4 regions of the Priestia sp. MDV22-iso46 genome follow, and region 1 is predicted to be linked to each of the others. Evidence: riboswitches for the same ligand, from Rfam matches in the RefSeq annotation. Region 1 holds a riboswitch; each other region holds the start of a gene.

Region 1 (8,144 bases):
CATCCTTTTACTCCTCCTGCTGTATAATAAAATAATTTTTCACTAGTTGCTTCTTCTTTGGATAATTCTTTCACGATTTTTCCGTTGTACATAACATAAATTCGATCCGCTACCCCTAGCAGCTCCTCGAATTCACAGGTTGCATAAACAACTCCTTTTTGCTGTGACACAAGATTTGTAATTAAATCAAATATCTCTCGCTTGGAGCCTACATCGACCCCTTTAGTTGGCTCATCGAACAACAGTACGTCAGAGTCCGTAACAAGCCATTTTCCGATTGCTACTTTCTGCTGATTTCCACCGCTTAACGTTCCAACTGACTGCTCGATAGAATGAGACTTTACTCCAACTTGCCCAGTCGTTTTCTGCGCTTTTTCTTTGATCTTTCCTCGCTTTAGAAACGAATAATTTGTAAAGCGGGACAGACTTGGCAAAACTAAGTTATCCGCAATCGATTCATGAACAAAAATCCCTTCTTTTCTTCGTTCTTCAGGAACAAGAGAAAGACCTTGTGCAATATAATAATACGGCTGCTTATTCAACTTTAGTTTCTTGTCTTTTAACCGAACGCTGCCGCTCACATATTGCTCTAGTCCAAATAGACTTCGGCAAAGCTCCGTTTTTCCTGCTCCCACAAGCCCTGCAATACCTACTACTTCTCCTTCTTTTACATAAAAAGAGATATTAGAAAGCCGCCCTGGAAGAGATAATGCTTCTACGTGTAAAAGTTGGTTTCCTACTTCTACTGATTTTTTGACCCACTGCTTTACAGAAGCCGTTCCTAACATAAGTGTAATCACGTCTTCGATCGAGGTATGTGAAGTTTCTTTTGTGGCTACATAGCGTCCGTCTTTTAAAACCGTTAAGCGGTCACAAATATCTACCACTTCTTGAAGACGATGTGAAATGTAAATAATACCTACTCCATTTTTCTTCAGCTCTCTCATCACAGAAAACAATTGTTTCGTCTCTTCCACACTAAGAGGTGCGGTTGGTTCATCCAAAATTAAATAGTCAACGTTCTGTACAATTGCACGTGCAATAAGCACCTGCTGCTTCTCTGATAGAGTTAAATCAACAACATTTTTTCTAACGGATAGAGAAGAACCAAGTAAAGCAAGAGCTTCTTCCGCTTTTTTATAAATAGATTTCCAGTTTACAAATGTCTTACTTTTCTTAGAAGCCTGCACATCTAGCACGATGTTTTCAGCTACTGATAGCGAAGGAATCAGCGCTACATCGACTTCTTGATGCACAATGCCAATGCCGTGGCGCTTAGCTTCTTTAGGAGAAGAAATGGAGATTTCACCTCCGTCTTTGTAGATCTTTCCTTCGTATTCGTCGTAAGCTCCGCACAATATTTTCATCAACGTACTTTTACCAGCACCATTGGCTCCCAATAAAGCATGAATTTCCCCTTTTTGAACAGTAAAATCAACTTTGTTCAGGGCTTGAAAAGAACCAAAGTTTTTTATAATGTTCTTCATTGAAAGCTCGTTCGTCATCTCTATCCCTCCACTTCTATTCTTTTTTACCCCATTCTTCTACGTACTGACTAAGCTGATCCATATTAATCGTTTGATTAGGCAAATCTGTTTGTTTTACTAAAACGGGATCAAAGGAATAATAGCGAGGGATCTCTTGACCGGAAATCTTTTTAAGAAGCAGATCAACTTGCTTTTCTCCTACTGAAGCTGGATTTACGGCAGCTGACGCTTTCCACGGGCTGTTTTTTGCCTGCATCATTTGCAAATCTTCATCAGATAAGTCTACTCCGTACACTTTAATCTCGTCTCGTCCTGCTTCTTTAATCGCTCTCGTTACTCCTTTTGCAAATTCGTCCCAAGGTGCCCAAACGGCCGCAATGTCTCCTTTATTTGGATACTGCTTCAACACAGCTGCCATTTTATTTTGTGTGTCTAATGAGGTATTGTCCGTTGCGCTTCCGAACGTGGCAATTTGTTTTACATCTGGATAGCGATTCATCATAATTTTATAAATGCTGTCACGCTTTTCCATCGGCGCAAAGCCTCCAACAAACGCATATACAATGTTTCCTTTTCCGTTAATGTCCTGCATCATTTGTTTCAAGCCCTGGAGCGCAAGCATATAATCGTCTTGATCGATGGTTGTAACGCCTTCTACTTTTAATTCTACGTCTGTTGCAATAACGGGAATTCCTTTTGCAATCGCGCGCTTCACACCAGGTTCAAGAGTTTCAGCCCGGCCGTGGTCAATCATAATACCGTCAACATTTTGGTTAATAGCCGTGTCTAAATAAGCAGCCATTTTGGATTGATCATTGTTTGAATCAGAAACGGATAGCTGTACTCCTGCTTTTTTAGCCGCTTTTGTCACACCTGTTATATATTGAGCAGCATGAGTGCCTGACGTAAATTCAGAAATAAGCGCAATTTTTGTATCTTTCGTAACCTTTTTTCCTTCTTGCTGTACAGGCTTAGCAGAAGCCGCTTGCTGCGCTGGAGCTGCCTGTGCTTTCTCGTTTAGACTTGGCTGTTCTTTCGTGCAGGCAGCCAGCGCAAAGACTAGAAGCACGAGCAAAGTAAGTGGCCACAGCATTTTTTTACTCTTTTTCATGGTGTTCCTCCCATTAAACTTATTATTCACATAAAAATAGTTAGTTTTATAATAATCCAAAGAATACCCCGCTTTTAGATGTAAAAGCGGGGTGATGATGACCTATGCTTTACAAGTAATTGTTATGCGTAAATAGGTACCCATCCTTCAGTTGTCACGAAAATTCGGACAGCGACTACTTTACGATCTTCCATTAGTGTAAAGTAATGAAGAATGTTTTCTGGTACTGAAATTAAATCGCCCGGCTCTAATTCAACATCAAAAAATTCGCCGTCTTTTCCTTGAATAACAAAAATTCCATGACCACTTACAATAAAGCGAACTTCGTCATCTGTATGAATATGCTTGCGCTGAAAGTTTTTTAACAATTCATCAATATTTGGTGTAGATTCCGATAGCGAGATAACATCTTGAGCTTTATAGCCGCGGCGTTCAGAAATATCTTTAATATCCTCACCAAAAGCGTTTAAAATTTCTGTTTTTTCTTCATCAGTTAAATCATATTTTTCACGAAGATTTTCTGGAAGTTTTGTAATATCCCAGTTTTCATAAATAACTTCATTGTTTGCCAGAAAAGCTGATACTTCCTCTTGAGTTTCAATTCTTTTATTGTTTACATGTAAGCGAATTTGCGCCATTGTTGCTTCCTCCTTTTATAAATGCACTTTTGGCTTAAGGCCTTTAAGTGACAGTAGTTTAATATGGTAGCTAAATAAAAATTCATAGGCTTCTAGCGCTTTTTTTGTTTCAAATGCATTTTTCCCCCATACTGTAATTCCGTGGTTACGAATCAAAATCGCGCCTTGGTCGCCTTTTATATGGTGAGAAAACTCTTCTGCTAGTGTCGGAATATCTGCGTAATTCGGAATAATCGGAACAGTAATTTCCGCATCTTCTTCCCAAATGCCTAGCGCCTTAATAATTTCTTGACCTTTGAATGAAATAACGCCTTCATCTCCGTACAGTTCAGAGATCACGTTGTTGTCGATTGTATGTACATGAAGACTGCACCCAGCATTCGTTAAATCGTAAATCTTAACGTGCAAAAGCGTTTCAGCAGAAGGCTTTAAATGCGTGTCTTCTGCAGGCTTTCCGTATTGATCAACTAATAAAAAATCTTCATTTGTACGTTTTCTTTTGTCTTTTCCACTTGCTGATACAAAGAAAGTTGTCGGATTTTGATCCACTTTAATTGCTAAGTTTCCGCTTGTACCGAAGAACCAATCGCGCTCTGCCAGCTCATCTTTTATATCCGCAAGCTCATGCAATCTTTGCTGAGCCATGATACTCATGCTTTCACCTCTTCTGTTAATTCTTGTAAATGATGAATCACATCATAAAAAGTAGAAAAAGGACGATACGGTAGAGATAGCTCTTCACATTTTTTGATTAAAAAGTCACGTGCAATGACCGTATCAGCTAATTTGGCAGCCTGCAAATCCGTAATGGAATCGCCAATAACAACCGTATGATCTCTTTCATCTGCAAGATGGCGAATAATCGTTGGCTTACAGCAGCCGCAGTTATTTGTACACTGTTTATCACATGTATGAGGCCACGTAATGGAAATGCGCTCACCGGAAAAATCAGATCCGTTGCAGTAGAGCATTTCCTCTGCAACTCGATTTCCCAAAAGTGGTTTTACAAAAAAGTCAATTCCTCCGCTTACAATATAAAGCGGAATATGGTGCTCTTTTGTATAGGCAATAAAATCATCAAATCCATCTCGAATAGCAGACGTCTCTAAAATATAAGAAATAATATCTTCCTTTAATTCCACGGGGAGCAAGGCAAACATTTGCCCTACTCCTTCTTGAATGGAGACGCGCTGTGCCAACACGTCGTCTTTAATACTTTCCCACTCCGGAGGAGCAAATTGCTTCATAATAGCAATAATGTTATCGCTATTTGTGATTGTTCCATCAAAGTCACAAAAGATTTTTAACGATGTCATGCTTTCACCTCTACTGTTCCCCATAGTTCTAAGGCTTTTTGCAACTCTTTTGATTCTTCCGCTTTTTCGGCTAGTGTTTGATGAGAGAGTACTGCATCTATCGCCGCACGGAATGCCTTTCCTCCTCCGATAGCTCCGTCTGGATGACCGTGAACTCCGCCTCCTGCATTAATAATGCTGTCGATTCCAAAGTCCTTCATAAGCTGCGGTACCATTCCAGGATGAATTCCTGCTGAAGGAACCGGGAAAGACTGCTTATATTTGTATACAGGACGCGTTAATTCGTAGGCAATGCCTGTCGTATCTTCAAGAGAAAGCGCTACGCTTCCGTATGGTGATGGAAACAGTGAAAAATCTGCTCCGGCTAAGCGCAATAGCTTTCCAAGCAGTAATGAATTTGAAAAACCGTAAAATTCTGATGGCGTAAGCGCTCCGCTAACAGCTGGGTGTGCCATAATCGGCAAGTTAATTTCATCATCTTCTCGAAGTTCCTGCAGTACGTCTAACCCGTAAGCAAATGCGTTGAATAAAAGAGCATCGGCTCCTAGCTCAGCTGCTTTTCTCGCTTTTTCTTTTAATTCAAACGTTCGTCCCGTTAAATTAACAGCATACAGCGTGCGGTGTCCCGTTTTTTCGTATACTTCATTCAGTACTTTTTTCCCTTCTGTAACACGAGCTTCAAAAGGTGTTCGTTCACTATCAAACAAAATCTCGTCGTCTTTAACCAAATCCACTCCGCCAAGCGCTTGCTCACGCAGCTGAGTTGTTAAGTACGTCATATCTCTTCCAATCACGCCTTTAAAAATACTCATCACAAGCGGACGGTCATAAACGCCTAATTTCTCTCGGATACCTTCTATTCCAAAGCGCGGTCCTGGGAATTCAGCTAATAATTCATCAGGAAAATCCAAGTCTAATAATTTCACTTTTCCATCAAGTGATAGTTTTCCGAAAACCGTAACTAAAATAGCCGGTAAATCTTTTGAAAAGTTGGCAGTTGGATAAGCAATTTTGACAATAGCCTGCTTAATTTCTCCGCCTAAATATCCGTTTACACGTTCGCAATCTTGAAGCTCAGTTACTGACACGACGCGCCCTTTATGCTTTTGAAGCTGCTGTTGATCTAAAAGCGGCAGATCTGTCCATGAGCCGACGGTTAGTCCTAAAGCGATTCCTTCCGCTTTTTTATGAAAATTCCCTTTATTATCATGTAGTAAGTAGCTTGCAACGATTTCGCTCATTATGCTAAAAACTCCCTTGCTGTTTAATATCGTTAATAAAAAAGCCTCTTCTGTGATTAAGAAGAGGCTTTCGTTGCTCTTCTTATCTCTCAGCTGCTGCTGCAAGAATTAGCACCGTGCTTAACATGCGTTAAGTCGGTTGCCGGGCTTCATCGGGCTAGTCCCTCCACCTACTCTTAATAAGAAAGTTGCTATTTATTTAAATTGAATTCGTAGATTATATACTAAATAAAAAATACCGCTAGGATTTATAGGTTATTAATCTCGTTAACTTCTTACATATTAAGCCAACTCAAAAAGAGTTGTCAATGCGTTTTTAAAATAAATTCAATTTTTTTATTCGAGATACAGCTTCTCTCATGCGCTCTTCATCCGTCAGCAGTCCTACGCGCACATAGCCTTCACCATATGTTCCAAAGCCTACACCAGGCGCAACTACAACGTGCGCTTTTTCAAGAAGTAAATCTGAAAACTGTTCGGAAGTATATCCTTTAGGAACTTTTAGCCATGCAAAAAAGGAGCCTGCTGGAGATGTAACATCCCAACCAATTTCTCGAAGCCCTTGAATAAAGGTATTGCGTCTAGATTCATAGCGCTTAACTAAATCATTCACACATTGTTGAGATTCCAACAGAGCTGCGGCTGCTGCCTCTTGAACCGCCCCAAAGAGACTGACATACATATGATCTTGAAGAAGATTAATAGCTTCTACTACACTTTCATTTCCTACAGCAAATCCAACTCGCCATCCCGCCATGTTATACGTTTTAGAAAGAGTATAAATTTCAATTCCCGTCTCTTTTGCACCGGAAGTCTGTAAAAAGCTGATTGGCTTTTTACCATCAAATCCAATTGCTCCGTAGGCAAAGTCGTGTACCACACAAATATCGTGCTTGGCAGCAAATGCCACGGTGTCTTCAAAAAATTCTGCCGTTGCCACTGCACCAGTAGGATTATTCGGATAGTTTAAAAACATGAGTTTTGCCTGTTCTTTAGCACTTTCACTTATCTCTTCGTATACGGGTAGAAAATGATTTTCAGCCGTGAGCGGCATCACTTCCATCTTTGCCTTTGCAAGCTCTACTCCAGACCAGTAATCAGGATATCCAGGATCCGGAACCAGCACCGTATCTCCAGGGTTTAACAAGCACTGCGGGATTTCAACAAGTCCACCCTTTCCGCCAAATAAAATCGCTACTTCTTTTTCAGGATCCACATCAACGCCATATTCTCGCTTATAAAAAGTCGCCACGGCCTCTTTTAAAAACTGGTGCCCCCGAAATGGAGAATATTTATGATGCATAGGATTAGCACTTGCTTTTTGCAGTGTTTCTACAATATGTGAAGGAGTAGGCTGATCAGGATTTCCCTGCCCTAAGTTAATAACGTCGTGCCCTTGGGCCATTACTTTTCCTACCTTGCCTACAAGTGATGCAAAAAATTGTTTTGGTAAACTTTTTAATAGTTCCGATTGCTCAAATTGTTTCATCATCGCACACCTTCTCAAAAAATTCTTGAAATTCTAGTCACAAATAATATATTGTAATACTCAACTTGTAAAGTCATTTTTTTCAACTACTAAAAAAAGGACGGATGATAAAGTGAGTGTAAAAATTACGTGTTTGCAGCTTGATATTGCGTTTGGAAATCCAACTAAAAACCGAAAATATATCGAACAAAAAATGACGGAAGCCTTGAAAGAAAACCCTGATATCCTTGTGCTTCCGGAGCTATGGGATACAGCTTATGATTTGACGCGGCTAGACGAAATTGCAGATGATGAAGGGCAGCAAGCCAAGCAATTAATCTCTCAGTTTGCTAAAACAAACGAAGTAAATATTGTGGCAGGTTCGATTGCAAAAAAAACAGAGCAAGGCGTCACGAATACGATGTATATTTTTGACCGAAAAGGTCGTGAAGTATCACAATACAGTAAACTGCACTTATTTAAATTAATGGATGAACACCTCTATCTCGAAGCAGGAACAGCAAAAAATCTTTTTACACTTGAACAGTCACTGTGCGCAGGAGTTATTTGTTACGATATTCGTTTTCCAGAGTGGATTCGGGTTCATACTAGCAGCGGAGCAGAAGTCTTGTTTGTTGTCGCTCAGTGGCCGGCTCCAAGACTTGCCCACTGGAAAGCCCTGCTCATTAGCCGTGCAATCGAAAATCAATGCTATGTAATCGCGTGTAATCGTGTAGGCCAAGATCCTAATAACACATTTGCCGGACATTCCTTAGTCATCGATCCGTGGGGAGAAATAATCGCTGAAGCTGGCGATAGCGAAGAACTTTTAAGTGCTGACGTTAACCTGGAACTTGTAAAAGAAATTCGTAAACAAATTCCT
Region 2 (8,144 bases), on a different contig from region 1:
TACATCGTCTTCATCAATTAGAAGAATTGGGTTTGCGTCTCCACGTGCTTTTTCACTTAACATTAACACACGAGATTCTTGCTCAGCGTTTGATTTAGACGCACCGTGTTCAATTTTACCGATACCGTTAAAGATTGAAGACGCGCTTTCTTTCATAACGCCGTGTTTTAAAATGTAGCCTTCAGAATGTTTTCCAAAATGTACGATACTTGTTGTTAAGTTTTGAGACTGTTCTCCACGTCCAACTGTTACCGTTTTTGTATCTCCATATGAACCGTCGCCCATTAGATACGTTGTATTTTCAGAAACTGTATTTCCTTCACTCATTAAGCCTAAAGCCCACTCAATGCGACCATCTTTGCCCGCTACGCCGCGGCGGTTCACATAAGTAGTTGTACCTTTAGCTAAGTAGTCAACAGCCCCAAATGTTACTTTCGCATTGCTGTTAGCAAATACTTCCGTCACGATATTGACAACACCGTTTGACTCTTCAGCAGTAGCAATGTAGTTTTCTACATATGTTACTGAGCTGTTGTCTTCAGCTACAACAATCACATGGTTGAATAAAGCAGCTTCTTCATCTTCACGGACAAATACAGCTTGAAGCGGCTCTTGTACTTCTACATTTTTAGGAACGTATACAAATACACCGCCGTTTAATAACGCTGCGTTTAATGCAGTTAAACGGTGCTCATCTACTTTAACTCCGTCTTTCATGAAGTACTTCTCAACAAGGTCGCTATGCTCTTTAGCAGCTGTTTGAATATCTGTGAAGATAACGCCTTGAGACTTTAGCTCTTCTGTTAATGTTGAATATGCTGCTGTTTGGTCACGCTGAACATATAGATTTTTAACAGCTTCTGTATCAATCAATGCTTTAACCACTTCTGGAAGCTCGTCTACAGATGAGATTGTGCTTGCCTGTGAAGTGTGCTTGTCAAATGCAGTAAAGTTCCATTTCGAAATGTTTGTTTTATCTGGCTTTGGAAGTGCAAGATCTTCTGCTTTCGCAAGAGCTTGTAAGCGAAGATCTAGCAGCCAACTTGGTTCATTAGCTTCTTTTGAAAAGCTGCTGATGTACTCTTGATCAAATGGTAATTTCGTATCAATAGTCATAGAGATCCTCCTAACTCTTAAGCTTCTTGCTCTACAGTTTCGTCTTCAATACCTAATTCTTGTTTGATCCAGTCATAACCTTCTGCCTCTAGACGCTGTGCTAATTCTGGTCCGCCTGATTTTACAACGCGACCTTGCATCATAACGTGAACTTTATCTGGTGTAATGTAGTTTAGTAAACGTTGGTAGTGAGTAATCATTAAGCAACCAAACTCGCTGCCGCGCAGTTCATTAATACCTTTTGATACAACTTTTAACGCATCGATATCTAAACCAGAGTCGATTTCATCTAAAATTGCAATTCCTGGTTGAAGCATCATTAATTGAAGAATTTCATTACGTTTCTTCTCACCGCCAGAGAAACCTTCGTTTAGGTAACGCTGAGCCATGTCTTGATCCATTTCTAAGAAATCCATGTTTTTGTCTAATTGACGGATGAATTTCATTAGTGAAATTTCTTCGCCTTCTTCACGACGAGCATTAATTGCTGAACGTAAGAAGTCTGCATTTGTTACCCCGCTGATTTCACTTGGATATTGCATAGCTAGGAATAGACCTGCACGAGCGCGCTCATCTACTTCCATCTCAAGTACATCTTCGCCGTCTAGCGTGATGCTTCCTTGTGTAACCTCGTATTTAGGATGTCCCATGATTGCTGAAGATAATGTTGATTTACCAGTACCGTTTGGTCCCATGATTGCATGGATTTCGCCGCCCTTAACTTCTAAATTAACACCTTTTAAAATTTCTTTACCTTCAATTGCAACATGAAGATCTTTAATTGTTAAAGTTGACCCTGCCATATTAAAACCTCCAGTTATAGACGTATATAGTAAAAAACGATATACCTATATCTTTTTAATTATTCTCATTTTATTCTCATTACAATCTTATAACAAATGAAAACTTATAGCAACCTTTTGACCCAAAAGGTTTTAAACCATTATGTACGTTTTTCAAGACTAAATCCACTCATAAAAAAGTTGCCTTAAAAGACTCCATAGAGCCTTCTAAGACAAGCTTTTTTACCCACTTTATTTACTTAGTGCGTGTGGCTAGTCAGTTCTGAAATACACTCTTGGACAAGCGTAACGGACTGACTCATCGCTGCGCCTCCGCCAAATGCTGCTGACACTCCGCATGCTTCTAAAATTTCTTGCTCAGTTGCACCTTGATCAATGCAGCCTTTTGTATGATAAATCATACAGTACTCGTCTTGAGCTACTACGCTGATTCCTAACGCGATTAACTGCTTTTCTTTTTTAGAAAGAGAACCTTCTCCAAAACATGCTTCAGTAAACGCATTAAACGTTTTTGTTACTTCCGGCAATTTTTCACTAAATTTCCCAACACCCATTTTATAATCATGAAGTGCTTGCTCAGTTGAATGACGTGCTTCTTGCTGCATAACGTCAGCTCCCATCATCAGTAAAGTTTTCACGGTTAGTATGCGTGAGAAAAATAAGAGTTATTCGTTTTCCCGCATACAAAAAAAGCACTTGCCCAGAGTGGGCAAGCGCTTTTCTTCTATTATTTATTTACCGGCAGTACTCCGCCTTTGTATTTTTCTTTAATGTAGTCTTGAATTTCTTTAGAGTGAAGAACTTTCACTAAAGCTTTCACTGTATCTTTATTTTCGTCGCCTTTGTGAACCGTAATGATGTTTGCATAAGGGTTATTTTCTTTACTTTCCACTGCGATTGGATCTTTTACTGGATCTAAGCCAGCATCGATAGCATAGTTAGCATTGATAACAACAGCGTCACCTTCATTATTTTTGTACATTTGAGGTAACAATCCGCCTTCAACATCGGCTTTAAATTTTAAATTCTTCGGGTTTTCTACGATATCTTTAATTTGTGCATCTATTTTCTTTACGCCTGGTTTTAATTTGATTACGCCGGCTTTTTCAAAAATCGATAAAATACGTCCTTGCTCTGCTACTGCATCACGCATAATAACTGTGCCGTTTTTCGGAAGATCTTTTAAGCTTTTGTATTTTTTAGAGTAGATACCGATTGGTTCAATGTGAATGGCACCGGCACTTACAAAATCATACCCTTTTTCACCCTTGTGATCTTTTAGCACTGAATTCATATAAGGAACGTGCTGGAAGTAGTTTGCATCAATTTCATTGTTTGCAAGAGCTGTGTTCGGTAAGATGTAATCTTGGAATTTTTTAATTTCCAAGTCGATTCCTTGTTTTTCTAAAATCGGTTTTGCTTGTTCTAAAATTTCAGCATGAGGCGTATTAGATGCACCCACAACAATTTTCTTTTCATCTTTTGATCCATTGTTAGATCCACATGCAGCTAATCCTACTACTAGCGCAGATGTTAGTGCTAAAGCCGAAAGCCATTTTTTCATAATAAATAATCCTCCCTTTATCTTTTATCAATTTTTGCAGTAATCGCATCTCCAATAAGTTGGATAATAAATACAATAATCAAAATTAAGATCGTAGCAGCTAGCGTTACATCATTATGACTGCGCTGGAATCCTTCTAAATATGCAAGATTCCCGAGACCTCCAGCTCCAATCACACCCGCCATTGCCGTATAGCCGACTAACGCAATCGTCGTTACCGTCAAACCAGAAATTAAAGCTGGCAGCGATTCAGGTAACAGCACTTTAAAGATAATAGTGCTTGTTGTTGCTCCCATTGATTTAGCAGCTTCAATAACACCTTTATCAATTTCACGCAGACCAATTTCTACAAGACGCGCGTAAAATGGTGCTGCTCCAACAATTAGAGCAGGTAACGCTGCATTAGCGCCTAAAATACTTCCTACCAATGCTTTGGTAAATGGAATCAGTAAAACAATTAAAATAATGAATGGAATGGAACGAAAGATATTTACAACTGCTGACACAATGGCATATAAAGGTTTGTTTTGCCAAAGCTGTCCTTTGGACGTTAAAAATAAAAGCAAGCCTAATAAAATACCTAGAACAAACGTGGCTATAACTGAAATAGCCGTCATATATAGTGTTTCATTTGTCGCTTGAATAAAATCATCTAAAATAACGTTTGGAAATAGTTTCTCAAGCATTTGTCATTACCTCCACTTCTACCTGCTGCTCATGAATGTATGCAATGACTTTTTCAACTTCTGTTAATTCTCCGTCTAAATGAACGAACAACGTTCCGTATGAACCTGTTTGTGTATGAGAAATCTTTCCTTGCAAAATATTAATCGTTACATCAAACTGTTTTAAAATCGTTGTAATGAGCGGTTGCTCTGCTTTTCCGCCAACAAACGTCAGCTGAATAATTTGCCCGCTTGGATATAACTCCTGTACTTGTTCAATTGTTTCAAACGTTTCTTCTGGTTCAGAAATCTGTTGAACGAATCGTTTTGTAATCGGCTGCTTAGGTTTTCTGAATACTTCTAGCACTTGTCCTTCTTCTACCACTGCCCCATTTTCCATAACGGCTACCCGATGACAAATTTTACGAATAACGTGCATTTCATGAGTAATCAATACAATGGTTAACCCTAGCTTCTCATTAATATCTACTAACAGATCTAAAATGGAATCTGTCGTTTGAGGATCAAGCGCTGATGTTGCTTCATCACACAGCAATACTTTTGGGTTATTGGCTAGCGCTCGAGCAATACCAACACGCTGCTTTTGTCCACCGCTAAGCTGTGATGGATAAGCATTTTCACGCCCTTCAAGCCCGACTAGCTTGATAAGCTCGTCTACTCGTTTCATTCTTTTTTCTTTTGAGATCCCTGCTATTTCTAACGGAAAGGCAATATTTTCTCGCACCGTACGCGACCACAAGATATTAAAGTGCTGAAACACCATACTGATTTCTTGTCTAGCTTTTCTGAGTTTTCCGCCTTTAATTTTTCCAATATCATTACCTGCTACTTCGACCGTTCCTGTCGTTGGTGTTTCTAACCCGTTTAGCAAGCGAATTAAAGAACTTTTCCCCGCTCCGCTATAACCAATAATTCCGTAAATTTCACCTTGGTTAACGGTTAGATTCACATTATCAACAGCTGTTACTTGACCGCTTTTAGCCTGATAAATTTTTGTAACGTCTGTTAATGTAATCATATTTCTTCACCTTCTTTAGTAAAAACTTAATTATGTTAGGTTGCCCTATAGGATGAAAAAGCCGTAAAACAATTTTCCTCATTAAAAAAGCCTCTCTGCGCATGACAGAAAGGCTCGATATTTAATCCTTTCTCTCATCTTTCAAAGCGCATAGCTTTGCAGGAATTGGCACCATTTCAGTTAGTCTGACGGTTGCCGGGTTTCACAGGGCTCAGTCCCTCCACCTCTCTTGATAAGAGTTCGCAACAATTATTTTGTTTTTGGGAAATATTCATTCATTTATGAACATTCATGAGTGTGATTTTAGCATGTGTCAGATAGGCTGTCAACAGATTTTGTTCTTGGGATAATATCCCAAGATTTCAACAGCCCCAACGGTTTGCTCTCTTTCAATTTCTTCATTTTAAACAAACGTTTGATTATCGAAGCTCTTCAAGTACGTGCTCGATAGAATGAAACGCATAGAGTTTTTTTACCATTTCGCCATTTTTCACTTCAATCAAACAAGGTACACTTTCAATTGAAAATACTTCTGCTTTTGAAGGCATATAATTTAAATTGCTCATTCCGATGGTCACACCGGGCAGCATCGCTTCTGCTACGGTTAACATTTTTTTTGCCAGCTGACATGTCCCGCAAAAAGGTGTATGGAAAAAGATAAACGCTCTTTGTCCTTCTTTTAACTGATCGTCAAGCTGTTTTTCGCTCCATTCTTGCATGTTGCTCATTCCTTTTATGTTAAAAATTCTGCATTAACATCGATATTGGCACTCAGTAATACTGTTGCTATGTGATGTCTAGGGGCAGCAGCAACCTCTCGGTACATTTTATCAATATATAGATGCTCTGCTTCCGGAAGCTCTCGTTTAAATTGTTTTCTTAGCTTATTCCCTGAATCATCAGAGTCAACGAGTATGTATACCTCTTTGTTAAACGTAAAGTCAATAATTTCATCCAGCTTTGATAAACTAATCGTACCGTTTGTACAGATAATTTCAATTGGTTCTCGAATGATATCTTGGATACGTTTTTTATCTGATTTTCCTTCGACAATAATTACTTTTTCGATTTCAATTAGCCCCATTTTCATCACCCATAATCGTCAGTTGTATAGTAACATCATTTCTTTATGCTATACAATATTCGTTAATGTATCACAGTTCACCTGTTTTTTAAAAGAAATTTGCAAGAAAGAACTGTTTTAAAAGGCAGCTTAGGCCATATTGTTTCCATAAAACAAGAAAAACAGCGGCAGTTGCCACTGTTTAGCACCATCCTGCTTCTTCGTCGCAGTCTGTATATTTTTGCGTTTCACCTTGCTTTTGTACATCCGTATATTGGTAGAACTTATTATTTTCTTGCGAATACCCTTCTTCAAAGCGGTATTCATTGCCGCTTGTTCCGTAACTAACTTCACCAATTGGCTGCTTATCAACATATAATTTCATGCCGCCGTCATGAAATTTAGCTGTAACGCGATCTGTAACGTCCATTTTTTGTTTTTCAAACATAAAAAGACACTCCTTTAGCTTGTTTACTAATAGAGTGTCCAGTCAAAAACTTTTCATAAAGACAATTTATGGAGGAATATTATCCTTCGTTTGTCATTTCTTCGTATTGCTCTGCTGTCATTAGCTTGTCTACTTGAGAAGCATCAGACGGTTTGATTGTAATCATCCATGCTTCTTCGTATGGAGATTCATTAACAAGCTCAGGGCTATCGCTTAAGTTGTCGTTGACTGCTACAACTTCACCGCTAATTGGTGCATAAAGCTCAGAAACTGTTTTTACTGATTCAACGCTACCAAACGGCTCGTCAGCTTCTACTGTTGCTCCTACTTCTGGCAGTTCAACGAATACGATGTCGCCAAGCTCAGCTTGAGCGAAATGCGTAATACCTACGCGGACAACGTCTCCTTCTGTTTTTACCCATTCATGCTCTTCAGAATAACGCAAATCTTTTGGTGTACTCATCTTAATCCCTCCAAAATATGTATCGTAATTTGTTTATATAAAAAGCGCCTTCAACGTGGAGAACACTTTCTACAACCTAAAATAACTTCCTATTAACAGTGTAACGTAAAAGGTAAAAATTTTCTATTTGAAAACTTACTTCCATACGTCCTCAAACTGCTCTTCTTTGAAGCCAAGCGTTACTTTTTGTCCATCTGTTAGCAGCGGACGTTTAATTAACATGCCATCTGACGCAAGAATAGACAGAAGTTCGTCTTCACTCGCACTGCTTACTTTATCTTTAAGCCCTAATTCGCGATACTTTTTACCGCTTGTATTAAAGAATTTTTTTAATTCTAAGCCGCTGTTCTGATAATAAGATTGCAGCTGCTCTTTTGTTGGCGGGTTTTCTACAATATGAATTTCTTCATACGCTACTCCGTTATCATCCAGCCACTTCTTTGCTTTTCGGCACGTACCACACTTTGGATATGAATAAAAAAATAATGACATTTCGTCAACCACCCTTTATTTTAAGCTTTTTTCGTATTTTAACACATCCTTTATCATTTACCTAGATAGAGGCTTCTTAAACAAAAAGAAGCTCGCGAAGCGAGCTCCTTTTCCCTTAAACTGTAAACTTCTCTACTTCTAAAAGCGTTTTTGCAATCTCACGCTTTACGCTAATCACATTGATTGGTGTATAGCGCGTTAACTTGCGAAGAGACGAAAGCATGACTCTAAGCGTATCACCTTGTTCAACGCCAATTAACGTTTCTTTTGCATCTGCTTCAATTCGATTAAATGCTTCTTGGCAAAATACTTGCGTATATTTTACTTTCAAGCTGTTTTGATCTGCACCTGTTTTGGAAATTGCTTTTTCAGTACGTAAAACAGTGGATTCCATTGCATATACGTTACTAATCATATCGGAAATATTAACGAGAATTTCTTGTTCTTTCTCTAATTCTTTACCATACTTCTGTGCAGCTAGACCTAAAAGC
Region 3 (8,144 bases), 980 kb from region 1:
AAGTTTGTTTTATTTTATCAAATGTAAGCGGATAATACGAATGATTTGAATGGGCTACTTTTCCAAAAATAAGGTTATAGTAGACAAATAGTTAAAAAAGAGAAACAATAGAAGGCGTATTGCTAATTAAAGAAAGGATGTACATGATGACAGAAACAGTGCTACAAGTAGATCATGTCAGTAAAGTAATTGGGAAGAAAACCATTTTGCATGATGTATCCTTATCGGTTGAGCGCGGTGAGATTTTCGGATTGCTTGGCCCGAACGGCTCTGGAAAAACAACGCTAATTCGTACCGTCGTAGGACTCATTAAAGAAACAGAGGGAACAATTACCGTCAATGGGTTTCCTTTAAAAGAACAGTTTACATCAGCTATGAAATCAATTGGAGCGATTATTGAAAACCCTGAGTTTTATGATTATCTGACGGGCTATCAAAATTTAAAACACTTTGCTAATATGCATGAAGGCATCACATCAGAACGCTTGGATGAAGTCATTGCTTTAGTAAAGCTTGAAAACAGCATTCATGCAAAAGTGAAGACGTATTCTCTTGGGATGAGACAGCGTTTAGGAGTGGCTCAAGCTATTTTACATAAGCCTGCATTGCTTTTACTAGACGAACCAACAAATGGTCTAGACCCAGCGGGAATGAGAGAGTTTCGTACATATTTACAAACGCTTTGCAGGGAAGAAGGAATATCGATCTTGATCGCGAGCCACTTATTAAAAGAAGTAGAAGCACTATGTGACCGCGTTGGCATTATTCAAGACGGTGAGTTAAAAGCCGTTCAAGATCTATCTCCAAATCGCCAAGATCAAGGAATGTTTGTAGAATTTGAGGTGTCTGACGCGCAAAAAGCAGCGGAATTTTTATCACAAGAATTTGAAGTAACGATGAGATCAAATATTATTGACGTAGCAATTGTGAAAGAGCAAATTCCAGCTGTCAATAGAAAATTAGTGGACAGCGATATTTTAGTCTACCGAATCACTCCTGTGTATGAGACGCTTGAAGATTCGTTTATGTCCGTTACGGAAGGAGAGCACCATGCTTAAGCTAATTCAAAATGAACACATGAAATGGTTTCACAAAAGAAGTACAAAAATCACGTTTATTACCATCGGTATTTTGACTCTTTGTATGGCTCTATTAATGAAGAAAGTAGCAAACAGTGCAGGAACAGAAGACAACATTTTGAACTTCCTGTCATTTAGTTCAGGTATGCTGATTCTCGTTCAATTTTTTGCTCTTGCTGTTGGAGGGTCAATGGTTGCAAAAGAGTTTGAGGCAGGTACCATTAAGCTTCTTTTAATTCGCCCTGCTAGACGTTCAACGATTTTAGCATCCAAGTACCTAACCCTCATTTTAATTAGCTTGTATTATTTACTGAGCTATTTGCTTTTTTCGTTTGTATGGGGAGCATTGTTCTTTGGATTTACCAGTCTAGAAGGAGATGCGCAGCTGCTTAAAAACATTACGCTTACGTATGACAGTGCGTATATGGAAACGTTTATGATGATGACGTTCGCATTCATGCTGTCGTCTTTATTTAGAAACAGCGCGCTTGCTTCCAGTCTGGCTATTGTCGTAAGTATCGGCGCAAAAGCTGTAACAGGACTAGTATCAGAGCTAGGTTTATGGTGGGGGAAATTTTTATTATTTGCCAACACGAACTTTGTACAGTATATGGACGGAATGAAGACGATGTTTGACGGCATGACGATTCCATTTTCAATCTTCGTCTTAGTTGCACACTTTGTCTTCTTTATGGGCGTAGCTTGGGCAGCGTTTTTAAAACGAGACGTAGCTAATTGATGTGAGAATTTTCGCACTATATATTTTTCTGAAATAGCATTTGACAATTAAATAAAAAGAGATTACAGTAGTGAAAGACTATTTTTAAAACAACTATAAACTTCTTATCAAGAGAGACGGAGGGACTGGCCCTATGATGTCTCGGCAACTGGCTGTACGCAGTGCGGTGCCAAATCCAGCAGACGATGTTTCGTTTGGAAGATGAGAAGGGTAATCTTATGATACAAAATAAGAGACCTCTTCTTATCAATAAGAAGAGGTCTTTTTTTATTACGTAAACAAGAGGTGTTAAGAATGGAACAACAAAAAGGAAACGGCTGGGCGCTGTTACCGCTGGGCGTCTTTTTAGTCCTGTTTGTCGGATCAGGAATTATAACGGGAGACTTTTATAAGCTGCCTGTATTAGTAGCCATTATCATTGCAGCCATTGTGGCGCTGGCTATGAACCGCAAAGATTCACTTAATGTAAAAGTGGAGCGTTTTGCTAAAGGAGCAGGACATCCTGATATCATTATTATGGTGCTTATTTTTATTTTAGCAGGTGCTTTTTCTGAAGTCGCTAAAGGCATGGGAGCTGTGGATTCAACGGTAAACTTAGCGCTTTCTGTGCTTCCGCAAAGCTTAGTCGTAGCAGGAATCTTTGTTATTGGCGCATTCATTTCAATTTCGATGGGAACATCAATGGGAACAATTGCTGCGCTGGGACCTATCGCTGTAGGAATCAGTGAGCAAGCGCATGTTTCTGTTACATTGGCAATAGCCGGTGTGATTGGCGGTGCAATGTTTGGTGATAATTTATCTGTTGTCTCTGATACAACGATTGCGGCAGTTCGTACGCAAAAAACAAATATGACAGATAAATTGAAAGTAAACTTTTTTATCGTACTTCCTGCAGCGATTGTTACAGTGATTCTATTGCTTGTAATGACGCTAGGAAACACGTCATCAGTAGAAATTAAAGATTTCAGCTGGTTTAAAATCTTGCCTTATATCGGCGTACTCATTGCTGCAGTATTTGGTGCAAACGTATTAAGCATTTTAACCGGAGGAATTGTGCTAGCCGGCGTGATTGGATTAGCTGACGGAAGCTACACGCTTTCTTCTCTTGCTAAAACTGTGACAGAAGGTATTGGCGGAATGTCAGAGTTAATTATTTTATCTCTGTTAATTGGCGGAATGGTTGAGCTTATTCGCTATAATGGCGGTATTCAGTTCTTATTGAATTTATTAACACGACGCATTCAAACAAAAAAAGGCGGAGAATTCAGCATCGCCGGACTGGTAAGTTTAACTAATTTAGCGACGGCTAATAACACGATTTCAATTATTACAGCAGGTCCGTTAGCAAAAGAAATCTCTGATAAGTATTCAATTGATAATCGTAAATCAGCCAGTCTGCTGGACTTGTTTTCATGCAGCGTTCAAGGGCTTATCCCTTACGGCGCACAAATGCTTCTCGCAGCAGGGTTTGCTAAAGTTTCACCGATTGAGATTATTCCATTTACATTCTATCCAATGTTAACAGCGGTTTGCGGAATCATTGCGATTGTAATTGGATTTCCTCGTTTAAATAAAAAGTCTAAGTCATCTAAAGAAGCTGCGTAATATGAAACCCTTAAAAAGAATGTTCTTTTTAAGGGTTTTTTACTGTTTGAAAAAATCAGTCGGCTTTTCTTCATCTAACTCCTTCCAAAGCGTCTCATTTTGTTTAAGTGCATAAGTCGCTCCTCCAATTTCAATTCCGCATAATAAAATAAATAATAAAATACCCATGAAATGACCTCCTTACGTAAATGAATAAAAACACGATGGTAACGGGTTTAGCTTCTTGCTGTTTCACTTTATAATGAGAATAAAGTATGAAACGCGTTTCAGCGCAAGAGAAAAAGGTGAAAACATGACAAATATCCGAGATATCGCAAAAAAAGCGGGTGTATCTGTTTCGACTGTATCCCGGGTGCTAAATCATCATCCGTATGTAAAAGAAGAGAAACGCCGGCTGGTAGAGCAGGTTATTCACGAACTTAATTATGAACAAAACATTAATGCCGTTCACTTATCAAAAGGGAAAACAAATATGATTGCCGTCGTCTTGCCTTTTATTAATCATCCGTATTTTAGTCTGCTTTTAGAAGGAGTGGCATCTAAAGCGTTAGAAAAGCAGTATCAGCTTGTTATTTGTCAGACGAACTATGATGTGAAAAAAGAAGAAGAAGCGCTTCATATGCTGAAAACAAAGCAAGTTGATGGAGTGATTATTTGTTCTAGAGCAAGCAGCTGGAGCACGATTGAATATTATCAGCAGCACGGGCCGATAGCCGTGTGCGAAAACGTACAGAATCGTTCTATTCGCTCCGTATACGTTGATCATTATGCAGCTTTTAAGCAGGCGCTTATGTATTTAAAAGAAAAAGGATATACGGATATTGGCTACTGTATTGGAAGAATGACGGGTACAAATAGCCTGCAGCGGCAACAAGCATACAAAGAATATGTAGAAAGAATAAATCAGCCTTATCATCCGGAATGGGTTTTTCAAGGCTGTTTGAACGTGACAGATGGTGAAAAAGTGGTGGAAAAACTAGTGCAGATGAAAAATCGGCCTCAGGCGCTTTTAGTAACAAATGATCAAGTAGCTATTGGAATAAAAGCTCAGTGCGAACAAGCGGGTATTTCAGTTCCTGGTGAGTTAGCTATCATTGGTTTTGATAATCATCCGCTTTCTTCTTATTTACAAATAACAACGATAGAACTTCCTCTTAAGGAAATGGGCGAAACGCTTTTTACATTAGTGGGAAGCAAGGTTCCTCAGAAAATTGAGCTCCCTTTTCGGTTTATTGAGCGTAAAAGCGTATGAATTCTTGATGATGCTATGAGGGTTTTTACCGGATAAAATGAGCAAAAGCGGACATCATACGAGTAAAGAAAAAAGAAAAGGATGATGATCGTGGAGAAAAAAGAATATCAAGTGGGAGATCAAGTATTTGTTATTTACCGAAATCCTCATACGGCAAACGTTGCAAATATTAATCAAGCTGAAATTGTTGAACATCCTGAAAACAAAGGTGAAAAGGCGCTGTTTTTACATGAGTCTTATCATTTGTTAGCTGAAGATGATGCCGTGTATTCAACATATGAAGAAGCTGAAAAAATGTATAATAAGATATTTGATTATGAACAATATGACTGACGCAAGGCTCTCTTAAACGGAGAGTCTTTTTTGTTTGAAAAATAATTACCAAGGATAGAGTCTTTTTGTTTTTCAAACGCTATTAATATTAGAAAAAAGGAAGTGTACATGATGATAAAACCTTTTGTACCTCAATTAGTATATATTGAGCCAGGGGCAATGGAGTACCCGCTTGGTGTTCAATTAAAAGAAAAATTTGAGAAGATGGGAATTGAGATTCGTCAAACAACTTCTCATAATCAAGTGCGTAATATACCGGGAAAAAATGATTTGCAAAAATATCGCAATGCCAAGTCGACTTTAGTAGTTGGCGTGCGTAAAACATTGAAATTTGATACATCTAAACCGTCAGCTGAATATGCAATACCGTTTGCAACAGGGTGTATGGGGCACTGTCACTATTGTTATTTGCAGACAACAATGGGAAGCAAACCATATATTCGCACGTACGTGAATGTTGAAGAAATATTAGGTCAAGCAGAGCAATATATGCAGGAGAGAGCCCCTCAAATAACGCGATTTGAAGCGGCTTGTACATCTGATATCGTAGGAATTGACCATTTGACACATTCATTAAAGCGCGCGATTGAATATTTTGGGGAAAGTGAACTAGGTCAACTGCGCTTTGTGACTAAATTTCATCACGTGGATCATTTATTGGATGCTAAACATAATGGTCGCACGCGCTTCCGCTTTAGCATAAATGCAGATTATGTTATAAAAAACTTTGAACCTGGTACATCTCCTCTTGATTACCGGATTGAAGCTGCTAATAAAGTTGCAAAAGCCGGATATCCACTTGGCTTTATTGTGGCGCCTATTTACATTCATGAAGGTTGGCAAGAGGGATACCGTCAGTTGTTTGAAAAGCTTGACGCCTCTATACCTGAGGAGTCAAGAGATGATATTACGTTTGAAATGATTCAGCATCGCTTTACCAAGCCGGCCAAGCGGGTAATCGAGAAAAATTATCCGAAAACAAAGCTTGAGATGAATGAAGAGGAGCGCCGCTACAAATGGGGGCGTTACGGAATTGGAAAATATGTATACGCAAAAGATGAAGAACAAGAATTAAGAGAGACGTTGGAATATTACATTGATCAGTATTTTCCGAATGCAAAAATCGAATACTTTACGTAATTATTCTACAGTAATTGAAAAGTTATTCTGACGCCTTAGTCAAAATAACTTTTCAATTTTTAATGTAAAAAAATAAATTGCTTGCTAATAAGTTGAAAAAAAGAGGTTATTTTTATCTCTTGTCGTATTACATACAAAAGGGAGGTGACTGAGATGTTAAAAAATGAAGAGTTTGCGCTAACAAAAGAATTAACAAACGAACAGCAAGAAGCTGCACGAAATTTTATTCAAGTGTTGTTCCAAGAAAATTTATCTGAATTTTGGAACATATTATGTGATATCGATAAGTCTCGTATTTACGGCTTGTATGAAGCAAACCATTATTATGATTCTGATATTGAACTACATGGGTTTGTACAAGAAATAAGAGATAATGTAAGAGCTGTTTATGCGCCTCTTCAAGGGCAAGGGGGTATTTCGACGAAGGTTCGATATACAAGCGAAGGAAAGATGTATGTATACATATTAGGCAGTGGCGAAAACCCTAAGGTATATCCTGTTGGATTAATGCCTGAAACATATATCGAACAAGAACGTTTTTCTCAGCGGCTTCAAATTAGCATTTATAACGACGAGTTTCGAAACGTTGCCCTATAAACCATATATATAGAAAAATAAAGAATAATAAAATTAATTTGTTAAAATAGCAATATTTGGGGTATGTAATAGGTATACCATTAAAAAGGGGTGAAAGAAATGCATTATTATCGTATTTCAGAGGGAGACCATGAAGAGTATTGTGAAACGATTCTGCTTCATGAAAAGAAGTTTTGCAAAGAAACATTTCAATCTATGGTGCGAGAAGCAATGAACAATAAGCCCGGTAAAATTGACCGTGTGGATATTGTTAAATATTTAATTGGTCACCATAGCTTTCAAGTAGCCCACATCGAAGCGGGATTTCATAGTACATACAGCGAGAAAGTGACATAAAAAATGCAGCACATCCTATACAACGAACTTTTCTTTTGAAAAGGGCGCTGTATTTTTTTTTGCTAAAAATAGAATGTTTCTAAGAGATATTCCTTTTAATAGTATAATAGTTAAGCGCTGTAAGATATACATATAAACATCACAAATACTTTAAAGAGAAAGGGTGAGGAAATATGGAAAAAGAAAGAATAGAAGAACTTGAACGAAAAATAAGCAGTTTAGAAGAAGACGTAGCTAGGCTAAAGTCGCTCGTATATAAAACAAATTCTCCAAGATCAAAAACAGTTCACGCTCCTCCCAAGCAGTGCGAGGAGACCACTAAACTTCCTGCTCAAACAGCAGCTAAAAGCTCACAGGCAATAGAAGAACCTGTTGATTGGGAAAAAGTCCTTTTTCAAACATGGCTGCCGAGAATTTTTATTTTTGTATTTATTATTGGCGTATTATGGGGATTTAAAGCAGCCTCTGACTATGGGTTAATGAATGAAAAAGCAAAAGTTGTTCTCGGTTTCGTTGTTTCAATAGGTTTTGCTGTGACAGGTCGTTTCCAAATTAAAAAGGGCAGGTTGGTGCTCGGGCGAGTACTTGTAGGAGGAGCTATTCCTATTCTCATGTTAACGACGTTTGCGATGCATAGCCTGTATCATTTAGCGGGACCAACGCTTGCTTTTATACTAAATGCGAGCTGGATTATCCTAGGGATTATCGCGACAGTCTTTTATCGTTCACAGGCATTAGGTATTATTAGCGCGGTTGGAGGCGTACTAGTTCCTTTTCTTATTGAAAGTAATTCGCCTAATGCGCTCGTTTTCATTGGCTATGAAACGCTTCTGTATATTGCCTTTTTATATGTGGCAATCAAACAAAAATATTCAATTTTATATGTTCTTTCCGCGGTACTATTAAATCTTACGCTACTCATTTATTACTCGTTTGTTGGTGATAATGGTGTAAAAGAGTTATTAGGTATGGCGATTCTTATTCAGCATTTATGCTTAATTTCTAGTTTTTTTCTATCACAGTCCGTACTCCAAGTATATGCGTTTACCCTTCTATCGAGTTT
Region 4 (8,144 bases), 160 kb from region 1:
ATGGAAAATCGACTCTTACAGGATACGAAGTACAGCACTTATTTAGAGTAAGAGTACAAGATGTAAAACAAGCGGGCGACGTCTATAACGCTACGTTTTCGAGCGGAGCCAACGTAGCGCAAGACCTTCAATTCCACGTTACAAATGATGATAAATATGAACAAGAAGCGATAAGTAAAGCTTTGCTTAACGCTAAGGAAAAGGCTTTTACCATTGCCAACACGCTGCAGCTTCCTATTAACCAAATCCCTATTTTAATCGAAGAAGGATCCGTCTATCAGTCATCTGGCTCCTCGCCTAAGTTATTAGCGGCCTCTCCCCCTATTCAAGCTCAGTCCTTGACTGTATCTGCTTCTGTAAAAGTTACGTACACGTATTAATACTTATGGTAAACTATAGATTATTATAATGAAGAAACTAATCTAAAGGAGCACTTTGCACAATGACTTCTGAACATTTACTAGCAGCTTATCAAACCCTATGGTTGAACCGTTCGTTCGCTTCTAAACAAGCCATGACAAGTGAAGATCAGCTTCACGAAGCCATTATGAAAGATTTAAAGGATGAAATGACTCATCCACGCGTCCGGCAAACACCGCATGTAAAATATCATCTTGGCATAAAAAGAATTCTAAACAGCAATCTCTCCTCTGATGAAAAAGTTGCGCTTACGTCCCTATACACAAACCTTTTAGATAGCTGTATATAACGATAAAAAGGACTTCCTTGATGGAAGTCCTTTTTTTATTTAATTAACGCTTTTTCTTCTAAGCTTTGAAAAACGGCGTCAAAGTCTTGCTTCAAATCCTCGAATTCCTCTAACCCTACTGAAAGGCGAAGAAGTGAATCAGTAATTCCTTTTTCTTCACGTACTTCTTTTGGGATACTTGCATGAGACATTGTTGCAGGATGCGTTAGAATGGATTCAACTGCACCTAGACTAACGCCAATTGAAGCCAATTTCACTCCTTGTAAAATATGTCGTGCTACTTTTTCATCCTGTACTTGGAAAGAAATCATAGCTCCGTATCCATTTGCTTGTTCTGAAATCAGCTTGTGGTCTGGATGACTTTCTAAGCCTGGATAGTATACACAGCTTACTAGAGATTGTTCTTCAAGCCACTTTGCAAACTGCAGCGCTGTTTTTAACTGCTGATCTAAACGAACTTTTAATGTCTTAATTCCTCGAAGCAGTAAAAAACAATCCTGTGGTCCTAAGATAGCACCAAAAGCATTTTGTACAAACTTTACTTCTTCTGCTAGCTTTTCATCGCTTACCACAACTAGACCGCCAATGACGTCACTGTGACCGCTGATATATTTTGTAGCACTATGAATCACAATATTTACACCAAGGTCAATCGGCTGCTGTAGATAAGGTGTTAAAAACGTGTTATCCACAATTGTAAGGAGATTGCGCTCCTTCGCCAAACTTGCTACTGCTTTAATATCCGTTACCTGTAAAAATGGATTTGAAGGGCTTTCGATATAAATAGCTCTCGTATCTTTTGTGATTGCTTCTTCTACTTTCTCAACCTTCGTTGTATCAACAAAAGTTGTTTTGATACCAAACTTTGAAAATAACCGTGTTAATACACGATATGTCCCGCCGTACGTATCGTGTGAAACTAAAATTTCATCCCCTGATTCAAAAATAGATAACACCGATGAGATAGCAGCCATACCTGATGAAAAAGCAAAACCAGCGTATCCATTTTCTAGCTGAGCAATGGTGTTTTCTAAAGCCTCACGAGTTGGATTTCCTGAACGAGAATAGTCATAGCGGCCGTTGTTCGTCTCATCTTCTTGGTTAAATGTAGATACCTGATAAATAGGTACGTTAACCGCTCCAAAATGACCGTCAATTCCTGTATTTGCATGAATTAAGTTCGTACCGAATCTATGTTTATTATTGTTGGTATGCATCAAATGCCTCCTTCAAATCTTTAATTAAATCATCTGCGTGCTCAATTCCAACTGATAATCGCAGTAAACAGTTTGTTACTCCAACACGATTTCGAATTTCCTCGGGAATATCAGCGTGTGTTTGACGAGCTGGGAATGTCATTAAACTTTCCACGCCTCCTAAGCTTTCTGCAAATGTAATAACTTTAACATTTTCCAAAAGCGTGGACACGATGTCAGGGTGTGAGACAGCAAAAGAAATCATGCCTCCAAATCCAGTCGCTTGTTTCTTCATGATTTCATAGCCTGGATGTGTTTCAAGACCAGGGTAATACACTTTTTCTACGAGATCATGAGCAGTAAGCCAATTTGCAATTTTCAGTGCGTTTTCGTTATGCTTTTCCATACGAAGCGCTAGCGTCTTAACACCGCGCAACAACAACCAGCTATCTTGTGGACCTAAGATTGCCCCAGCTGCATTTTGATAAAAACGAATTTTCTCTCCTAAGCTACTACATCGAGCGACTACAAGACCAGCAACTACATCATTATGCCCCCCAATGTATTTGCTCGCACTATGTATCACAATATCTGCTCCAAGCTCTAAAGGACGCTGATAGTAAGGGGACATGAATGTATTGTCAACGATAGTAAGCAAATCATGCTGTTTAGCTAACGCAATTGCTTCGGGCAAATCAGTCACGTGCATCATTGGATTTGTAGGTGTTTCAATAAATAAAGCTTTCGTGTTGGGACGAAGCGCATCTTTTACTTGCTCGAGATGGGCTGTGTTGACGTACGAAACAGTAATTCCTTGCTCTGAAAAGATTTCATTTAGTACTCGGTACGTTCCTCCGTATAAATCTTCTGATACAATTAAATGATCTCCGTTTTTAAATAGTGCTAAAACTGCCATTACGCCCGCCATTCCTGAAGCAAATGCTACTCCTACTTCTCCTTTTTCTAAAGCAGCAATTGCTTCTTCCAATGCTGTACGAGTAGGATTTGCCGTACGTGCATAGTCAAATCCTGTACTTTGCCCTAAAGCAGGATGAGCAAATGTTGATGCTTGATAAATGGGTGTTGTAATAGAACCTGTTGAAGGGTCGCGACCTACTCCTGAACGAACTAATAAAGTTTCAATTTTCATCTATTTCTCTCCTTAACTCAAAATAAAAAACACTCTTCACAGATGGAAGAGTGTTCGTTTATACACGATTTCTCTCATCTGTTAGAACAATACTGATGTTCCACAGGAATTAGCACCGTTCAAATGAATGTTTCATTTGATGGTTGCCGGGCATCGCAGGGCCAGTCCCTCCGCCACTCTTGATAAGAGTTCTATATAATTGTTGGTGGTTAACGTTTGTTGTTAATAACTTTAATAAAGATTTTCTTTATTGTCAACATAATTTTCTAAAAAATTCAAATCATCTCATTTGTTTATTCAATATACTTATCCTGATAAGCACATAAAAAAAAGAGACGACAGCCAGGTCTCTTTTTCTAAGGCAAGTGCACAGATTTTACGTGAGCTAACTTCCAATACATACTTTCTCCATTTGCCGTAATTAGTTCAACAATATTATTAGAAACTTCTTTAAGTACGCCAATTTTTTCTGATTGATCCCCTAAATCTAATACGACCAGTTGATTTTCATATTTTTTAAGCTGCTCTTCAAAGTTTCTGACAAAAGGTGCAGAGGCGGGCCTTACCGGGAGCTCTTTGTCACTTAAAGAATAAGGGGTTAACTCATTACTGTAAGGGGTAAGCCATTTCAAATGATGTAGAGAAACAAAGACATTTTTATACACTGGAGAATAAAACACAAGATAATCATTCAGCACGCTTGTGATATAGCCATGCAATGATTTCCCTCCCGTTACATAAATTTCAATAAATTTCCCTTTTGCCTGCTGTAAAATATTACGATAAGAAATTCGCTGACTTTCTTCTATCAAGTTCTCTTCTATTTCACGTAAAACCGTATAGTCTTCTTCTGATACTTCTCGCAAACGATGCATGTGTAAAAGAGGAATATACAAATAATCATGTCCATTATACAAAATCATGACATCTAACCCTAAGTCAACAAGTCTGCCAATAAACTTAGTTTTCCCTGAAATATCTACTTCTACAATTTTATTAATATAACGATTTATACTCATTCTCCTCCCTCTTTCCTATATGACAGAAAAGGTGCTTTATAAGCACCTTTTTTGTTCTTATTCATTATGCTTTCCAACGATAATTTTTTGTTTGGATGACTTGCTCTCTTGACGCTGACGAGTGTGAATCTGTGCGGCGGCTTTTTCCTGACGAGTGTGAACCTGTGCGGCGGCTTCTTCCTGACGAGTGTGAACCTGTGCGGCGGCTTTTTCCTGTACGACCTTCTGGAACGCCTTCCGTTGATCCTCCGTCTTCAGCATTTGTATTTTCCTCTTTCTGCTCATCATCTTGATTATTATTTTGTTTAAAAGATCCTTTTGCTCCTACACAAATGGTTTTAACATGTCTTGGCTGTAAGCGTAATACTTGATTGTCCTGAACAAGGGTAAAAGTACCATTCCGACTTTGCACCAATACACCTTCTACAGCTTCTGGACCGCCGCCGTTGATCGATACCCATTTGTGTGATAGATGAGTAAATAAATTATTAAAGTTTTTTGATTTCATATAAGTTGGTTCCTGATTTGTAGCAAATTGATTATTCATTTGAATGTTATTATTGTTATTATTATTGTTATTATTGTTTTGATATTCACTTATACTTTTTACATGTTCAACATTGATATAGACGATACCATCATCTTCCGACAGTAATACAAGGTAAGCAGACTCTGACGAACCTAATACGTCAAGGAGCTGGCCTGCTTTTTTCTCAGGACCCCCTTGATTTATTTGAACATATTTACTTTTCAGTAATGATAAAGTACTAGCAAATGTCTTGCCTCTATACAACTCTAAAGTACCGTCATTATCAAACCCGGTAAACGTCTGTGCTGAATTTGACATAGCATCTTCCGTAATACTCTTAACATGGGATAAATGATAATATACAACAGTATATTCTTGTTGATTATTTTGATTATTTTGGTTACTTTGGTTGTTTTGGTTGTTTTGGTTGCTATTTCCCTCATTATTATTTTCATCATTGTTATTATTGTTATCGTTTTCTACTGCTAATATTAAATAATCAGACTGAACATCAAGTAAATAACCTGTTTTTGATTCAGGACCTCCTCGATAAACAGTCACCATTCTTCCTTTTAAAGGTTTAAACTGCGAAGAATAGCCTTTATCAGTTCGATTTGCATTTTTGCTGTGGCTGCGTTTTCGGTTTGGATTTGAATCTTGACCTTGATTTTGCCCATAATAATAATAATAGTTTTCCATTCTTTTTCCTCCTTGTTAGTCATCCATATTGGTCATTCATACTGTATATATACGTATCATGTACAGCTATTGATTTCGTACATTTGCCTATTATTAACAAATTCCACTTCTGCCTATCATTCTATGGTATCTAAAAAGCAAGAAGATTATTTTTAATATATGCTGTTCGGTCTTTTATAAAGGATAAAATAAATGCCGGCTCCTCATAAAATTGTTCTATATTGTTTTTTACATAAGGATCTTTCAAAATATAAGGCTTAAGCTCTTCGTGCATTTGATAGACGATGGGTTTCATATATTCCACTGTAAATTGATTATTTAGAACATTGTTCATCTTTTTAATATAACGTTTTTTAATGCTATCTACTGCCAATAAGCGAGCGGTAAGCGTGTTAAATCCTTGTGCACGGACGTAATCCCCTTCCATTACTTTTCCATTTACATCTCTTCCCCAAGTCGCATCATAATCCCATGGAATCAGTTCAAAGCGTCCACTTTCATGGTTTCGATAGAGGGCATAATTATGAACAAAACCGTCGTAATTCTGCATACAAATAATACCAACTAACCAAGATAAGTAGCGGTCGACGTGCAGATACTTCTCAATATTCTGTTCGAATTCTGTATTTGTCCACGTATTAAGATTAAATATAAACTGCTCTAATTTTTCCTCATCTCCTTGTTTCACTGCTTTATCTTCATACCCTGATAGCAGAGTTGTTTTCGGCTTTTTATCTAAGTCGCTCATTAAAGAAAAATTAGCATCTCCGTCTACTGCATAAAATATGGATCCATCCGCCAAATTTCTTTTTTTCAAAAATAGTTCATCTACCGATTCGAGCTGAAGATATATTCCTTCATTTTTACCGTTAATTGTGAGGTTTATAAACTGAGACTGAGGAGATAAAACGTCTAAGGAGGAGAAAAAATCGAGGGACAATTTGTTGCGCATAAGCGATGGATCTTTATATTCAGCGTTTAGGTGTATTTCTTTGGCACGCTGAAATATTTTCGGAGAATAGAATTCAATATAATATGACTTTTTCTTCATCTTCCGAATATGGGAGCCTCTTAGCAACAAATCAATATCGTAGCGTTTTTTGTTAAACTTCATCGTTGCCTGAACAGCTTCTTCTGACCAAATATCTCTTTGCATTTCCTTTAAATCTTTTACATTCACAAACAGAGCGTATTGAGGAATTTCTTTTTGCTTCATTACTCGACCACCTTTCTTCAATTATTAAAGTATATGAAGAGCAAATTCTCCATGATACCCCATCATATCAACTATTTCCTTAAACTCCACTTTTGACTTATATCAAAGACAAGCATCGTCGCGTATTCTATTAATGCAAGACCTAGTCCAATTGACAAGGAGGTTTTTGGATTGCATATTACAGCTGAAAAAATTAAAGAGGCTGCTGAAGCCCTAGAAAGTACAGAACTGAAATCTTTTATGTTTCAAGAGCCAACTGCCGGCCCACTAACAAGACGTCGTCGCTCTTCTCGTAGTACTGGCCGCTCTCGTCGTTCTACTCGCGGTACTCGCCGTTCTACTCGTCGTTCTACCCGTCGTTCTACCCGCGGTACTCGCCGTTCTACTCGTCGTTCTACCCGCGGTACTCGCCGTTCTACTCGTCGTTCTACCCGCGGTACTCGCCGTTCTACTCGCCGCTCTCGTCGTTCTACTCGCCGCTCTCGCCGTTCTACTCGTCGCTCTCGCCGTTCTCGTCGTTCTACTCGTCGCTCTCGCCGCTCTACTCGCCGTTCTTAATTTCTCTAAATACTCATCTTTATTCCAAAAAAAGCCGAAGAACCATGAGTGTCTTCGGCGTTTTTTTCCACTTATAGAAGGGGCACATTTGGAAATATACTAAGATGGGATGTTATTCATTTTACATAGAGAAGGAGAGGTTTTATGAAAAAAAACAAGCATCAAATTTCAACTTCATCAACAACAGATATCGAAGAAGTCAAACGTTTAAATGCTCAGTCTGGATTAACTTACAATGAAGTATTTACACTTTTTGGAGAAACCTATTTGAAAAATCAAAAGAAAAAATAATAAGCAGGGACTAGAAAACACCTTCTAGTCCTTATACTTTGAAAATCCCGGAAAACCCTTTTACTAGGGATGTTAATTGGTTCATGGCTCCCATCATCTGCCCCGCAGTATTCATCATCTTGTTCATATCGTAATTGCCATCACTCGATTTAAACTGAGACATTAATGACTGAAATTGAGAAGGCTGGGGCTTTTGTTGCTGAGCTTTAGGGTATGGATTAAAAGGCGCACCTGCATTATTGTACATAGGCTGCTGGTACATTCCGTTCATATAGGGAATTTGCTGAGGACCAAAAGGCATTTGTTGCTGAGCGTACGGATGTTGCGGCATATAAGCTTCCGTCCATGGCTGCTGATGATACTGCGGAAATGGATGTACCTGACTTAAATCAAAACGTTCTGGTTGATGTTGCTCATAATACGGATAATGCTTACTTGTATACATGCAAAATCAATACCTCCTTTTTAATATTACATAATATATAGTATGTATGCAGAAATAAGAGGTGACGTTCGTCTACTTGTACTTTTGGAAAACACATTCAAAAATATGTAGGTTTCTGTCGAAAGTTTAAATTTTTCAAAAAAACGAGATTATTTAAATATATGGTACGATAAGAACAAGTGATACTACGATACGTAGTGGCACAAATGGGGATTAGGAGGGAATTTACATGTATGTGAACGAACTTCAAGAAGCTTTTATTGCGGTGAAACAGTATGAGCCGCAGTCAAGTAATGAATTACTCGATTTTGCTCAGCAGCAGTATTTAAAAG

What was found. Region 1 has a riboswitch for S-adenosylmethionine ahead of mtnW (2,3-diketo-5-methylthiopentyl-1-phosphate enolase). Riboswitches for the same ligand answer to the same signal wherever they lie in the genome.
Region 2: another riboswitch for S-adenosylmethionine. It lies ahead of AC4NPH_RS21245 (methionine ABC transporter ATP-binding protein); the one in region 1 lies ahead of mtnW (2,3-diketo-5-methylthiopentyl-1-phosphate enolase).
Region 3: another riboswitch for S-adenosylmethionine. It lies ahead of AC4NPH_RS03810 (Na+/H+ antiporter NhaC family protein); the one in region 1 lies ahead of mtnW (2,3-diketo-5-methylthiopentyl-1-phosphate enolase).
Region 4: another riboswitch for S-adenosylmethionine. It lies ahead of AC4NPH_RS07980 (trans-sulfuration enzyme family protein); the one in region 1 lies ahead of mtnW (2,3-diketo-5-methylthiopentyl-1-phosphate enolase).

What each region holds. Positions count from the first base shown of each region.
Region 1 is NZ_JBZVWT010000001.1:1,706,591-1,714,734, forward strand. It holds gene AC4NPH_RS08770 (ABC transporter permease) at 1-3, opposite strand, end outside; gene AC4NPH_RS08775 (sugar ABC transporter ATP-binding protein) at 1-1,505, opposite strand, end outside; gene AC4NPH_RS08780 (sugar ABC transporter substrate-binding protein) at 1,522-2,598, opposite strand; gene AC4NPH_RS08785 (1,2-dihydroxy-3-keto-5-methylthiopentene dioxygenase) at 2,721-3,236, opposite strand; gene AC4NPH_RS08790 (methylthioribulose 1-phosphate dehydratase) at 3,252-3,890, opposite strand; gene AC4NPH_RS08795 (2-hydroxy-3-keto-5-methylthiopentenyl-1-phosphate phosphatase) at 3,887-4,552, opposite strand; gene mtnW (2,3-diketo-5-methylthiopentyl-1-phosphate enolase) at 4,549-5,793, opposite strand; SAM riboswitch class I at 5,873-5,979, opposite strand; gene AC4NPH_RS08805 (pyridoxal phosphate-dependent aminotransferase) at 6,110-7,282, opposite strand; gene AC4NPH_RS08810 (carbon-nitrogen family hydrolase) at 7,395-8,144, shown strand, end outside.
Region 2 is NZ_JBZVWT010000004.1:62,394-70,537, forward strand. It holds gene sufD (Fe-S cluster assembly protein SufD) at 1-1,116, opposite strand, end outside; gene sufC (Fe-S cluster assembly ATPase SufC) at 1,134-1,919, opposite strand; gene AC4NPH_RS21230 (carboxymuconolactone decarboxylase family protein) at 2,159-2,524, opposite strand; gene AC4NPH_RS21235 (MetQ/NlpA family ABC transporter substrate-binding protein) at 2,647-3,483, opposite strand; gene AC4NPH_RS21240 (methionine ABC transporter permease) at 3,501-4,169, opposite strand; gene AC4NPH_RS21245 (methionine ABC transporter ATP-binding protein) at 4,162-5,187, opposite strand; SAM riboswitch class I at 5,319-5,426, opposite strand; gene AC4NPH_RS21250 (thioredoxin family protein) at 5,607-5,906, opposite strand; gene AC4NPH_RS21255 (toprim domain-containing protein) at 5,921-6,271, opposite strand; gene AC4NPH_RS21260 (YusG family protein) at 6,453-6,698, opposite strand; gene gcvH (glycine cleavage system protein GcvH) at 6,778-7,161, opposite strand; gene AC4NPH_RS21270 (arsenate reductase family protein) at 7,297-7,653, opposite strand; gene AC4NPH_RS21275 (acyl-CoA dehydrogenase FadE) at 7,769-8,144, opposite strand, start outside.
Region 3 is NZ_JBZVWT010000001.1:722,523-730,666, reverse strand. It holds gene AC4NPH_RS03820 (ABC transporter ATP-binding protein) at 147-1,058, shown strand; gene AC4NPH_RS03815 (ABC transporter permease) at 1,051-1,818, shown strand; SAM riboswitch class I at 1,920-2,026, shown strand; gene AC4NPH_RS03810 (Na+/H+ antiporter NhaC family protein) at 2,113-3,423, shown strand; gene AC4NPH_RS03805 (hypothetical protein) at 3,463-3,591, opposite strand; gene AC4NPH_RS03800 (LacI family DNA-binding transcriptional regulator) at 3,716-4,675, shown strand; gene AC4NPH_RS03795 (transcriptional regulator SplA domain-containing protein) at 4,760-5,008, shown strand; gene splB (spore photoproduct lyase) at 5,120-6,148, shown strand; gene AC4NPH_RS03785 (hypothetical protein) at 6,302-6,745, shown strand; gene AC4NPH_RS03780 (hypothetical protein) at 6,845-7,081, shown strand; gene AC4NPH_RS03775 (DUF2339 domain-containing protein) at 7,255-8,144, shown strand, end outside.
Region 4 is NZ_JBZVWT010000001.1:1,550,519-1,558,662, forward strand. It holds gene AC4NPH_RS07965 (SIMPL domain-containing protein) at 1-380, shown strand, start outside; gene yoyC (protein YoyC) at 443-709, shown strand; gene AC4NPH_RS07975 (trans-sulfuration enzyme family protein) at 745-1,926, opposite strand; gene AC4NPH_RS07980 (trans-sulfuration enzyme family protein) at 1,910-3,055, opposite strand; SAM riboswitch class I at 3,127-3,244, opposite strand; gene AC4NPH_RS07985 (hypothetical protein) at 3,412-4,074, opposite strand; gene AC4NPH_RS07990 (spore coat protein) at 4,139-5,302, opposite strand; gene AC4NPH_RS07995 (CotH kinase family protein) at 5,433-6,518, opposite strand; gene AC4NPH_RS08000 (CotG/ExsB N-terminal domain-containing protein) at 6,690-7,076, shown strand; gene AC4NPH_RS08005 (hypothetical protein) at 7,221-7,367, shown strand; gene AC4NPH_RS08010 (YppG family protein) at 7,399-7,812, opposite strand; gene AC4NPH_RS08015 (YppF family protein) at 8,042-8,144, shown strand, end outside.